Regions from separate parts of the Streptomyces sp. NPDC091279 genome, predicted to be linked through region 1. Evidence: riboswitches for the same ligand, from Rfam matches in the RefSeq annotation. Region 1 holds a riboswitch; each other region holds the start of a gene.

Region 1 (4,204 bases):
TCTTCCTGCCGCTGCGGTTTCCGGCGTGGCTCGTGCTGCCGTTCTGGGCGGGGTTGCAGTGGCTGGCGGCAGGCCAGGCCGACGACGGCCCAGGCGTGGCCTACCTCGCCCATCTCATGGGGTTCGGGCTGGGGTTCCTCTTCGCGTGGGTGGGGTGCCGGCGGACTAGAGTGAACGACGTCCCCGTTCCGGCCCCCGAGGGAGAGAACCAGCCGTGATCACCGCGATCGTGCTCATCAAGACCAGCGTGGATCGGATTCCCGAGATCGCGGAGACGGTCGCTTCGCTGGAGACGGTGAGTGAGGTGTTCTCCGTGACCGGGACGTATGACTTGATCGCGATGGTTCGGGTGCGGCGGCACGAGGATCTGGCCGATGTGATTCCGGGGCGGATCAGCAAGATTCCTGGGGTGGAGGCGACGGATACGCACGTGGCGTTTCGGACGTACTCCCAGCACGACCTGGAGGCCGCGTTCGCCATCGGGCTGGACTCCTGAGTCCCCTCGGGTGGGGTCTTGAGTCACCCCGGGTGAGGGGGCACGGCGCGTGCGGGGCGGGACGCGTGTGCGGCTGACGGTGCGTGCGGGGCGCGACGCGTGTGCCGGGTGCGGTGCGTGTGCGGCTGACGGTGCGTGCGGCGCGACGCGTGTGCCGGGTGCGGTGCGTGTGCGGCTGACGGTGCGTCGTGGCTGGTCGCGCAGTTCCCCGCGCCCCTTGGTTGGCTGGACTTGGCGGCGTCGCCATGTGCCGTCGGGACGCCGCCGGGTTGGCAGGCCTGGCGGCGTCGCCCTGTGCCGTCGGGACGCCGCCAGGTTGGCTGGACCTGGCGGCGTCGCCATGTGCCGTCGGGATGTCGCCAGGTTGGGTGGGTTGGCCTGGGGTGTGGTGCGTCGTCGGGGTCAGTTCACTGCTGGGACGCAGCGGCCGTTTTCTGTGTGGTAGGTCCAGCGGGCGCCGTTGGTGACCAGTTCGCGGACTGCGGCCACGAAGCGCTCGATGTGCTCGTCCGGGGTGCCCGCGCCGAAGCTGACGCGGATGGCGTTGAGGGACTTCTCGCCGGGAGACGCCTCGGGGGCGCCGCACTCGCCCTGGGACTCGGGGGCCGTGCCCAGCAGGGTGCGGACCAGCGGGTGGGCGCAGAACAGGCCGTCGCGGACGCCGATGCCGTACTCGGCGGAGAGCGCGGCGGCGAAGTGCGAGCTGTTCCAGCCGTCGACGACGAAGGAGAGCACGCCGACCCGGGGCGCGTCGTCGCCGAAGAGGGACAGCACCCGCACCTCGGGCACCTCGGCGAGCCCGGCCCTGACGAGGTCGACGAGGTGGCGTTCGCGGGCGACCAGGGTGTCGAAGCCGGCCTCGGTGAGCGCCTTGCAGGCGGAGGCGATGGAGTAGGCGCCGATGACGTTCGGGGAACCGGCCTCGTGGCGGGCGGCGCTGTCGTGCCACTCCACGTCCACTCCCCCGTCCTCGCGCCGGGAGACCTTGCGGCTGGCGCCGCCACCGGCGAGGTAGGGGTCGGCGGCCTGGAGCCAGTCGGCGCGCCCGGCCAGGACGCCGGAGCCGAACGGGGCGTAGAGCTTGTGGCCGGAGAACGCGACCCAGTCGACGTCGAGGTCCCGCACGGAGACCGGGTGGTGCGGGGCGAGCTGGGCGGCGTCGAGGACGATGCGGGCGCCGTGGGCATGGGCGGCGGCGGCCAGTTCACGCACCGGCCACAGCTCGCCGGTGACGTTGGAGGCGCCGGTGACGCAGACCAGGGCGGGGCCGTAGGGGTCGCGGGCGGCGAGGGCGCGCTCCAGGGTCTCGACGGCCTGGTGCGGGGTGCGCGGGGCGTCGAGGTAGCTGACCCGGGCGTCCTTCCAGGGCAGCAGCGAGGCGTGGTGCTCGGTCTCGAAGACGAAGACCTGGCAGTCGGCGGGCAGGGCCTGGGCCAGCAGATTGAGGGAGTCGGTGGTGGAGCGGGTGAAGATCAGCTGGTCGTCGGCGCGGCAGTCGAGGAACTCCGCGACCGTCTCGCGGGCCTTCTCGAAGAGGTCGGTGGAGAGCTGCGAGAGGTAGCCGGCACCCCGGTGGACGCTGCCGTAGTAGGGGGCGTAGGCGGCCACGTCGTCCCAGACCCGCTGGAGGGCCGGGGCGCTGGCCGCGTAGTCGAGGGCCGCGTAGCCGACCTCGCCGCCGGTGACGAGCGGGACGGTGACATCTCGGCCCAGAACCGGCAGCGGGGTACAAATGGCCTGGTCGACGGCGGCGGTGGAGACAGACATGGCGAACTCCTGTGAGAAGCAGGGGGAACCACCGTGTGAGCGGCTTCGGCTCGAACACGGGGCGGAAAGAAAAAGGGGTGTGCGGAGGCGGGGCTCGACGCCCTAGCGCATTCGCTTGCTCACAGGATGCTCCTCGACGACCAGGACCCCTGGTGGTACGAGGGGTCCGCGCTTGCCGTGGACCTCGCTGCCCACGGCCTGGTCTTCACCCGGGGCACCCCGCCACGGACGGAGGGTTGCCGGACAGTCGGCCGGGGCCTCATGACTGTCACTCATGACCTGCGGAAAAACGTACGTGAAGTGATCGGGGTCCCGCAACCCGTGTCCGGATCGCGGGACCGCGACGGTGCTCCGTCAGGCGTTGCTGGCCGCGACCCAGCGTTCCAGGGCCCGCCCGGCGGCGCCGGAGTCGATCGAGTGGGCCGCCTTGGCCATCCCGGCCCGCAGCCGTTCCGCCAGCGGCCCGTCCTCCGCCTCCAGGGCGACCAGGGCCGCCGCCGAGTTCAGTACGACGGCGTCCCGCACCGGGCCCGTCGCGCCGTCCAGGAGCCTGCGGGCGACGTCCGCGTTGTACGCCGGGTCGCCGCCGCGCAGCGCCTCCACGGGGACCAGGTCGAGGCCGACGTCCCTCGGGTCGAAGCGTTCCTCGGCGACCTTGCCGTCACGGACCTGCCAGACGCGGGAGGTGGCCGTCGTCGTCAGCTCGTCGAGCCCGTCGTCGCCGCGGAAGACCAGGGCGGAGTTGCCGCGCTCGGCGAGGACACCGGCGACGATCGGGGCCATCCGCGGGTCGGCGACCCCGACGGCCTGGGCCCGCACCCGGGCCGGGTTGGTCAGCGGACCCAGCGTGTTGAAGACCGTGCGGATGCCCAACTGGCCGCGGGCGGCGCCCACATGACGCAGCGCCGGGTGGAACTTCACCGCGAAGCAGAACGTGATCCCGGCCTCCTCGGCGACCTGCGGGACCCGTTCCAGGGACAGGTCGAGGTTGACGCCGAGCTTCCCCAGCACGTCGGACGCCCCGGACGCGGAGGACGCGGCCCGGCTGCCGTGCTTGACGACGCGGGCGCCCGTGCCGGCCACGACGATCGCCGACATCGTCGAGATGTTCACCGTCTTCGCGCCGTCGCCGCCGGTGCCGACGATGTCGACGGTGGGGCCCGGTACCTCGATCACATGGGCGTACTCGTACATCGTGCGGACCAGGCCGTTGATCTCCGCGACGGTCTCGCCCTTGGCGCGCAGCGCCACCGCGAACCCGGCGATCTGCGCGTCGGTGGCCTCGCCGCGCATGATCAGGTCCATCGCCCAGGCGGTGTCGTCGGCGCTCAGGTCGTGGCCGGCCAGCAGGCCGTTCAGCAGGGCAGGCCAGGAACGGCCCGCCGCGGTGTCGCCTCCAGCGGGGGTCACAGCGCTCATCAGCCGCTCCTGGTCGTATCTCGAAGAGTCGTCGGGAAGGGTCGGTACGAGAGCCACCCTATCCAGCGCCGGGTACGGCGAAGGGCCCCCGTCCGCTGAGCGGACGGGGGCCCTTCGGTCGTCGTGTGGCGACGTGGTGATCAGTGGTGGCCGTGGCCGCTGGTGATCTCCTTGTACTCCTCGACCGTCGGCTTCGGAATCTGCGACTCCGCGCCGTAGTACGACTCGCTGAGCTTGGCGCGCAGCTTCTCGGTGCCCTTCACCTTGCGCTCGACGCCGTTCTCGTCGACCGTGCCGCCGATCTCCACCGGGCGGTACTGCTCGTGCGCGGTGAGGGTGTGCAGCGCGTCCTGGCTGAGCGGCTCGTGCACCTCGATGAACTCACCGTGCGGCAGCCGCTTGATGGTGCCGGTCTCGCGACCGTGCAGCACCTTCTCCCGGTCCCGGCGCTGAAGGCCCAGGCAGATCCGCTTGGTGGCGATGAAGACGAGGACCGGCACCACGAAGAAGCCGACGCGCACG
Region 2 (4,204 bases), on a different contig from region 1:
AGCATCCCGCGCAGCACCTGGGCGGCGATGTCGTCGGGCAGCATCCGGAAGTACTCGGGGGGTGCCCACGGCGTGTGCGAGAAGTGCCCGATGCGCAGATCGGGCCGGAGTTCACGGAGCATGCCGGGCACCAGGCACAGGTGGTAGTCCTGCACCAGCACCGCCGCCCCGTCGCCCGCCTCCTCGGCCAGCGCCTCGGCGAACGCCCGGTTGTAGGCCTCGTAGGACGCCCACTGGCGCCGGAACTCCGCGTCGAAGACCGGCTCAAGCGGCGTCTGGTAGAGCAGGTGGTGCACGAACCAGAGCACCGAGTTCGCGACGCCGTTGTACGCGTCGGCGTGCACGTCCGCCGGGATGTCCAGCATCCGCACCCCGGCCTCGCCGACCCCGCGCCGTACCGCCTCGCGGTCGCCGTCGGAGAGCGCGGAGCACACCCACAGCGCGTCCGCGTCCGGCCCGATCGCGGAGAGGCCGGAGACGAGCCCGCCGCCGCCCCGCCTGGCGGCCAGCGAGCCGTCGCCTTGAACCTCGTACGAGACCGGACCGCGGTTGGACGCGACCAGCACCTGGGCGGGTACGTCGTGGGTGGGAGCCATACGCCTCAACCTAGCCCGGCCCACAAACGCTCAAACGTGCGGACGCGCTCGGGTGACGGCGGCGGCGAGGACGTATACGAACGACGGTCGAGGTCACCCGCCCGACATCTCGGGCGCCCCCGCCCGCCCGGTCACGCCACCTTGCGGGACGCGTACTCGGCGATCTCCGCCATGGGCGGCCGTTCCTCCGTGTCCACCGAGAACGTGCGCGGCTCAAAACCGTCCTCGCCGCGCTCGAACTGGGTCAGCGCGGGCCGGATCAGATGCCCGCGGGCCAGTCGCAGCTGGGCGGTGCGGTAGATCGCGGCGGCCATCCGGCCCAGCGCCTGCCCGTCCTGGTGCCGGTGCCTGCGCACCCCGACGTCGACCTGGGCCAGCGCGTCCAGGCCCACCAGATGCAGCGAGTCGACGAGCATGCCCAGCTCGATGCCGTACCCGACCGGGAACGGCAGCTGTTCGAGCAGCGAGCGCCGGGCCGCGTACTCACCGCCCAGCGGCTGCACGAAACCGGCCAGCTGCGGCCAGTGCATGTTCAGCAGCGGGCGCGCCATCAGCTCGGTGACCCGGCCGCCCTGCCCGGCGGCGCCGCGCAGCGGACGGTCGTACATCGCCTTGACCAGGTCGATGCCGGGGTCGGTGAGGAGCGGGCCGACGATGCCGAGGACGAAGTCGGAGGAGAACTCCCGCAGGTCCGCGTCGACGAAGCACACGATGTCCCCGCTGGTCACCAGCAGGGAGCGCCACAGCACCTCGCCCTTGCCGGGGACGGCCGGGATGCGCGGCAGGATGTCGTCGCGGTGCACGACCCGGGCGCCCGCCGCGGCGGCCACCGCGGAGGTGCGGTCGGTCGATCCGGAGTCGACGACGACGATCTCGTCGACCAGCGGGACCTGTTGCATCAGGTCGTGCCGGATCACGGCGACGATGTCGCCGACGGTCTCCTCTTCGTTGAGCGCCGGCAGCACCACGCTGACCGTCTGCCCCGAGGCGCGTTTGGCGGCCAGGACCCGGTGCAGCGGGCGATCGGTCACGGACCAGGAGTGGGTGCTCAGCCAGCGCTCGACTTGGTTCATCACAGTGCGCGGCTCCTTAACGTTCTCCGGGCGAGCGGACCGGTGTGATCCATCTCGCGGTTCGGACGACTATCTCAACTGTCCTGGCCTTCGGTTACAGTCTTGAACAACGCTGGTGACCATCGCATGTCGGGGTCCATCGGCGGCCACAACAACTACATACCGCTCATCCAGAGGGGCAGAGGGATACGGCCCGATGAAGCCCCGGCAACCCTCCAGCCGGTCTCGTTCAGATCAGTGTTGATCGTGACGCGAGGCTCCCGGCTCGGGAAGGTGCCAAATCCGTCTCACGGCGAGATGCGTCGTGAGGAAGATGAGGAGAAAGGGCCTCGCCTCCATGGCTGTGCAGACTGCCGAAAACACCACGAACCCCTCCAGCGCCCCCGTCGACCTGGGTCCGGCCACCGCGCTGAGCTGCCGGGAGTGCGGCCACCGCGTGCCGCTCGGCCCGGTCTTCGCCTGCGAGGAGTGTTTCGGCCCGCTGGAGATCGCCTACGACTTCTCGGCCTACGACACCGAGGAGCTGCGCAAGCGGATCGAAGCGGGCCCCGCGAACATCTGGCGGTACGCGCCGCTGCTGCCCGTCCCCGCCGACGTGGCCGACAAGCCCAACATCAACCCGGGCTGGACCAAGCTCGTCAAGGCCGACAACCTCGCCCGCGCGCTGGGTGTCGACGCCGGGAAGCTCTTCGTCAAGGACGACTCCGGCAACCCGACGCACTCCTTCAAGGACCGCGTCGTCGCCCAGGCCATCGAAGCGGCCCGCGCCTTCCACTTCACCACCCTCTCCTGCTCCTCCACCGGCAACCTCGCCGGCGCGGTCGGTGCCGCCGCCGCGCGGGCCGGTTTCCGCTCCTGCGTGTTCATCCCGCACGACCTGGAACAGGGCAAGGTCGTCATGGCCGCGGTCTACGGCGGCGAGCTGGTCGGCATCGAGGGCAACTACGACGACGTGAACCGCTTCTGCTCCGAGCTGATCGGCGACCCGGCCGGCGAGGGCTGGGGCTTCGTCAACGTCAACTTGCGGCCCTACTACGCCGAGGGCTCCAAGACCCTCGCGTACGAGATCTGCGAGCAGCTCGGCTGGACCCTGCCGGACCAGCTCGTCGTGCCGATCGCGTCGGGCTCCCAGCTCACGAAGATCGACAAGGGGCTCCAGGAGCTGATCAAGCTCGGGCTCGTCGCGGACAAGCCGTACAAGATCTTCGGCGCCCAGGCCGAGGGCTGCTCGCCGGTGTCCGTCGCCTACAAGGCGGGGCACGACGTGGTGCGGCCGCAGAAGCCGAACACCATCGCCAAGTCGCTGGCCATCGGCAACCCGGCCGACGGGCCGTACGTGCTCGACATCGCGCGGCGGACGGGGGGTGCGGTGGAGGACGTCACGGATGAGCAGGTCGTCGACGCGATCAAGCTGCTCGCCCGTACGGAGGGGATTTTCGCCGAGACGGCGGGTGGGGTGACGGTGGGGGTCACCAAGAAGCTGCTGGAGAGCGGGCTGCTCGATCCGACGTTGACCACGGTGGTGCTCAATACCGGTGATGGGCTCAAGACGCTGGACGCGGTGGCGGGGACGGGGCTGAGTGCGACGATTCGGCCCAGCCTGGAATCGTTCCGTGAAGCTGGGCTTGCCTAGTTTCGTCGTTGTCGTCTGCGGGCCGGTGGGGCTTCTCGCGCCCGCGCGGCGGCAGCCGCATATCGAACACAGCCCCGCGCCCCTGAAAGCCACAAGCCAAAAAGCCTGCTTCCGACCGGAGGTTCTCCTGTGAGCGTTAGTGTCCGTATCCCCACTATTCTGCGTACCTATACCGGGGGCCAGGCTGAGGTGACGGCCGAGGGGAGCACCCTCGGTGAGGTCATTGCTGATCTGGAGAAGAACCATTCCGGGATTTCTGGGCGGGTTCTGGATGACAAGGGTGCGTTGCGGCGGTTCGTCAACGTGTATGTGAACGACGACGACGTCCGGTTCGAGCAGGGGCTTGAGACCGCGACGCCGGACGGCGCGGGCGTCTCGATCATCCCGGCGGTCGCCGGCGGCTGACCGGGCCACCGAGAGTTCACCGAATTGCCCTCCCCGGGAGAGAACCGGAGGGGGCAATTCTGCATGGTTGAGCACGGTAGGATTGGGGAACCCGCACCATTCCGCACACCGCGCCCCGACGGGTTCCGGCTCGCCGCGCGACAAGATGTAGCCAAAGTGTGCGGGACTTTTGCGCGCCTTGTGCCTTTTGCCGGGCCCGACTTGCCCTGAATTGAGTTGAATTCTCGCAACATTCCGGACCCCGGCCGTCCAGAATTCTCGTCCGATTGACCTGTTGCAGAGGGCAGTTGGGCAGATACATTCGGCCGCGGTCGACGCGTTCCGGCGCACGCCCCCAGTGCCAACGGTGGGTGGAGGTCTGACCCGGGTCCGCGAAGTGCGGGTCTGTGCAAGGGCCAGTAATAGGGGAGTTGGGCATGGCTCAGGGCACCGTCAAGTGGTTCAACGCGGAGAAGGGGTACGGCTTCATCGCGGTCGACGGTGGTGCGGATGTTTTC
Region 3 (4,204 bases), on a different contig from region 1:
GACAGGAACTCGCCACGCCGGATGGTCAACCGGTCGACGTCGAGGACCCGTTGCCCGTCGTACCCGGCGGCGAGGCCCTCGATGTCGATGTGAATGTCGTCGGTGGGCGCGTCGTCGACGCGTGTCTCGTCGGTCACTTGAGGATCGCCGCTCACTTGAATATCTGGTTCCAGCGCTGCTGCCACTGGTTCAGCCGGGGAGTCGCCGTCGTGTAGTCGACCCACGTGAACTTCTGGTAGACGGCCTCGCCGTACTTCACCTTCTTCTTGAAGGCGGGGCTGTAGTCGATGGAGTCGTTGCCGCCGCCGTAGAAGGTGCCCTCGGCGAACGGCTTCTGGTGCTGGGCCGAGCTGAGGTAGTCGAGGAAGGTGTAGGCGGCCTTGCTGTGCGCGGTCCCCTTGGGCACGTAGTACGAGGTGAGCGCGCCGACGGCGCCGGAGGCGGGGTAGGTGAAGCCGATCGGCTGTCCTTCCTTCTCCATGGCGAAGGCGCGGCCGTCCCAGAACGGCACGATCCAGGCGTCGCCGTTCTGGAGGACGGTGGAGACGCTGCCGGCGTCCGCCGGGTAGGCCGACACGCAGCCCTTCAGCTGGGCGAGCTTGTCGAAGGCCTTGTCCACGGCGGCCGGGTCGGACAGCTTGCCGCCGCCCTCGGAGACCAGCGCGGAGAAGAACTCCAGGCCCGCGTTGTAGGTCAGTGGGGGCAGCGCGACATGGCCGCAGTACTTCTTGTCGAAGATGTCGTTCCAGTCCTCGGGCGCCTGCTTGATCTTGTCGGTGCGGTAGACGAGACCGTTGGAGCCGGTGGTCAGCGGGACGCCGTAGGAGGAACCGCCGAGGGTGGACTGCCGGGTCAGGACCGGGTCGAGCTGCTTCCAGTGGCTGAGATCGGCCGTCGAGAGCGGCTGGAGGAGATCGCCGCCGACCGCCTGGTGCAGCGAGCCGGGGGTGAGGGCGACGACGTCGAACGGCGCGTCCTTGCCGCCGGCCGCCCGGAGTTTGGTGAGCCAGCCGGCGTCGGCGCCGTAGACGAGGTTCACCTTGATGCCGGTGTCCTTCTCGAACGGGTCGACGAAGGACTTCTTGAACAGCGCGCCCCATTCTCCGGCGAACGCGGTGACGGTGATCTCCTCGCCCTTGCCCTGGGAGGAGGAGCCGGAGCCACCGCCGGTGTCGACGCTGCATCCGGTGACGACGGACAGGACGGTGGCGGTGCCGGCCGCCACGACGACCGGCAGGAAACGGCGGCCGCGAGGGCGGCGGGACAGGACGGATCTCATTGGTGGAGGGCTCCTCCGTGCGGGGTGGCGGCGCGCTGCGGGCCGACCCGTGAGTGAGTGATCAGCGTCCGCTCGACCGGCGGGAGCCGCGCGGCGGAGGGCCGACGGGACGGGGCGTGACGTGGTGTGCTGACTGTCATGCCATGCTCCCGTCCCAGGTCCTGGACCTGAGCGACAGGTCCGCGCTTGCCCCCGGCACACCGGAGTGCGCAGGGAGCCGTGTCATCACCCGGGGCACCCCACCGCAGAAGGAGGGTTGCCGCCCAGCAAGCCGGGGCTTGTCGCTGGGACTCGTGACGCGGGTAAAAGTAACACCAAATTCAGCCAATCTGAAGATGATGCCCGTTCCGTGGACGGCCCCCCGCCCGCGAGGCCCTCACACATGCAGGAACCCCAGGTCAGTGACCTGGGGTTCGTGAGCCGGGTGCTTCGGAGGGTGCGTCGGTCAGCCGCCGAGCACCAGCGCGCAGACCACGGAGGCCACCGGTGCGATGGCCGCCGTCTCGGCCTCGGCCAGTGTGCCGTCGTCCTGGATGCGCAGGGCGGCGACCGTGCCGCTGTGCTGGTTGGCCACCAGGAGACGGCCGGGGGCCAGGGTCAGGCCGCGGGGCCAGCTGCCGCCGCCGGGGGTCTCGCCGAGCGGTGCGAGCGTGGTGCCCGTGAGGCGGAACGCGGCCACCGTGTCCGCGCCCCGGTTGGTGACCCACACGAACCGGCCGCAGGGCGAGGCGACGATGCCGCCGGGCTGGTTGGGGACGTCCGCGACGGCGGTGGCGGGCACCCGGGACAGCGCGTGCAGGGTGCCGGTCGCCGGGTCGTAACGGTGACAGGTGACCGTCGACGACAACTCGTCGGCGCTGAACACCAGGGACCCGGACGGCGCGAACGCGAGGTGCCTCGGTCCCGAGCCGGCCCGCATCCGGCTCACGGCGACCTGCGTCAACTTCCCGGTGTCGGCGTCGAGTTCGTAGGTGAACACCGCGTCCGCGCCGAGGTCGGTGGCGAGGAGATAGCGGCCCGCCGGGTCGGGAAGGATCTGGTGGGCGTGGCTGCCGTCCTGGCGGCCGGTGACCGGGCCCGACCCCTCGTGCTCGACGACGTCCGTGAGGTCCGCGAGCCTGCCGTCCGCGTCGAGGCGGTGGACGGCCACGGTGCCGGGGAGGGTGTCGGTGCCGTAGTTGGCGGTGAGGAGGAAGGCGCCGCCCGGGTGCACCGTGAGGTGGCAGGGGTTCGCGCCGCCGCTGGTCAGGGGCGCCCCCAGCGGGAGGGGCGCCCCGCCGTCCCGCAGCGCGAACGCGCCGACCGCGCCCGGCGTCGACTCGTGCGTCGTGTAGACGACCGGCAGTGTCGGGTGCGCGGCGAGGAACGACGCCCCCCGGGCGGCGACCGCGTCCAGGGCGGTCAGCCCGCCCTCGGGCGTGAGACGGAGGGCGGTGAGTCCGATCCCCTCGCCCCCGGTGTCGGGCGTGTAGGACCCGGTCAGGACGGAGACACCGACTGGCGCTGCTGGATTGCTCATTGACGGTCCATCAACTGTGGCGTGTGACATGTGAGTTCAGTTCCTCGTACGGCGGGGGACGGACGGCGCGGACGGGTCCGGTGCCCGGGTGGCGTCAGCGGAGTACGTCGTCGTGGTGGTCGAGGAGGGCGAGTTCGGCCCGTCGGGGCAGGCCCTCCCAGTCGCCCTCGGTGCCGACCGCGAAGGCGCCGAGGCGGGCGGCCGTGTCGAGGCGGACCGCAGCCGGTGCGCCGGTCAGGAGTTCGGCGAGGTACCCCGCGACGAACGCGTCCCCCGCGCCCACCGAGTCGTGGACCCGGGCGGGCAGCGCCGGCTGGCGGTACGGGCGGCCGTCGAGCAGGGCGAACGCACCGTCCTCGCCCAGCTTGATCACGGCTCCGGCGGGGCCCAACGCGCAGATGCCCTGGGCCAGTTCCTCGGGTTCGTGGCGGTCGGGCACCGCGAGCCGCGCCTCGTGCGGGCCCGCGAAGACGAGGTCGCTGTCGCGCAGCAGGGGCAGGATCTCCTCGCGGGCCTCGGCCTCGTTCCACAGCAGGGAACGGAAGTTGATGTCGAGGGAGACCAGGACCCCGGCGCCGCGGGCGATGTCCACCGCCCGCCGGACCGCGCGCGCCGGCTCGGTCCCGAGGGCCGGGGTGATGCCGGTGATGTGCAGGACCCTCGCCCCGGCCACCACGGCCTCCGGGATGTCCTCGGGGGCGAGGCGGATGCCTGCCGTGGCCGTCCGGTAGTAGCGCATGCGGTGCTGGGTGCTGGTGCGCCGCGCCTTGAGGAGCAGCGAGGTCGGGGCCGGGTCGCGGACCGCCAGCGCGGTGACACCCTCGGCGCGCAGCTCGCGCAGCACCAGTTCACCGAGTTCGTCGTCGCTGACGCGGCCGATCCAGGTGGCCCGGCCGCCGAGGCGGCTGACACCGACGGCGACATTGGACTCGGCTCCGGCGATGCCGAGGCGCAGGCTGGTGCCCAGGGTGAGCGGTCCTGGTCCGGCGGCGGACAGCACGCCGAGGGTCTCGCCCACGGTGACGAGGTAGGGCTCGTCGCTTTCGACCGGCTTGCGGCTGTTCACAGATGCCTCTCCTCGGCCCCGGTGTCGGGCCTGACCGATTCCAGCAGTGCGCGGGCCCGTGCCGTGAGGGCGTTCAGCTCCTCCGGGGCGGGGGCCCGGTCGGCGCCGCGCAGCAGCGGGGAGCCGATGCCCACGGCGAACGCCCCGGCGGCTCTGTACTTCCCCGCTTCGGCGAGGTCCACGCCACCGACCGCGACGAGGGGGATCTCCGGGAGTGGGGCCCGGAGTTGACGCAGATGGGCGGGGCCGCCGGTGGCCGCGGGGAACAGCTTGACCGCGGCCGCGCCGCACTGCCAGGCCGTGACCACCTCGGTCGGTGTCCACGCGCCGGGGTAGAAGG

The links. Region 1 has a riboswitch for S-adenosylmethionine ahead of ACIQOU_RS24945 (aminotransferase class V-fold PLP-dependent enzyme). Riboswitches for the same ligand answer to the same signal wherever they lie in the genome.
Region 2: linked by a shared signal. The riboswitch ahead of thrC (threonine synthase) and the one ahead of ACIQOU_RS24945 (aminotransferase class V-fold PLP-dependent enzyme) in region 1 are both predicted to bind S-adenosylmethionine.
Region 3: linked by a shared signal. The riboswitch ahead of ACIQOU_RS01270 (PotD/PotF family extracellular solute-binding protein) and the one ahead of ACIQOU_RS24945 (aminotransferase class V-fold PLP-dependent enzyme) in region 1 are both predicted to bind S-adenosylmethionine.

What each region holds. Positions count from the first base shown of each region.
Region 1 is NZ_JBIVVA010000010.1:68,147-72,350, forward strand. It holds gene ACIQOU_RS24935 (rhomboid family intramembrane serine protease) at 1-218, shown strand, start outside; gene ACIQOU_RS24940 (Lrp/AsnC family transcriptional regulator) at 215-496, shown strand; gene ACIQOU_RS24945 (aminotransferase class V-fold PLP-dependent enzyme) at 899-2,263, opposite strand; SAM riboswitch class IV at 2,427-2,543, opposite strand; gene trpD (anthranilate phosphoribosyltransferase) at 2,618-3,682, opposite strand; gene ACIQOU_RS24955 (cytochrome bc complex cytochrome b subunit) at 3,823-4,204, opposite strand, start outside.
Region 2 is NZ_JBIVVA010000012.1:308,528-312,731, forward strand. It holds gene ACIQOU_RS29415 (trehalose-6-phosphate synthase) at 1-596, opposite strand, end outside; gene ACIQOU_RS29420 (glucosyl-3-phosphoglycerate synthase) at 728-1,672, opposite strand; SAM riboswitch class I at 1,833-1,989, shown strand; gene thrC (threonine synthase) at 2,007-3,302, shown strand; gene ACIQOU_RS29430 (MoaD/ThiS family protein) at 3,432-3,707, shown strand; gene ACIQOU_RS29435 (cold-shock protein) at 4,124-4,204, shown strand, end outside.
Region 3 is NZ_JBIVVA010000001.1:315,436-319,639, reverse strand. It holds gene ACIQOU_RS01275 (ABC transporter ATP-binding protein) at 1-137, opposite strand, end outside; gene ACIQOU_RS01270 (PotD/PotF family extracellular solute-binding protein) at 152-1,279, opposite strand; SAM riboswitch class IV at 1,457-1,578, opposite strand; gene ACIQOU_RS01265 (lactonase family protein) at 1,725-2,798, opposite strand; gene ACIQOU_RS01260 (sugar kinase) at 2,893-3,864, opposite strand; gene ACIQOU_RS01255 (bifunctional 4-hydroxy-2-oxoglutarate aldolase/2-dehydro-3-deoxy-phosphogluconate aldolase) at 3,861-4,204, opposite strand, start outside.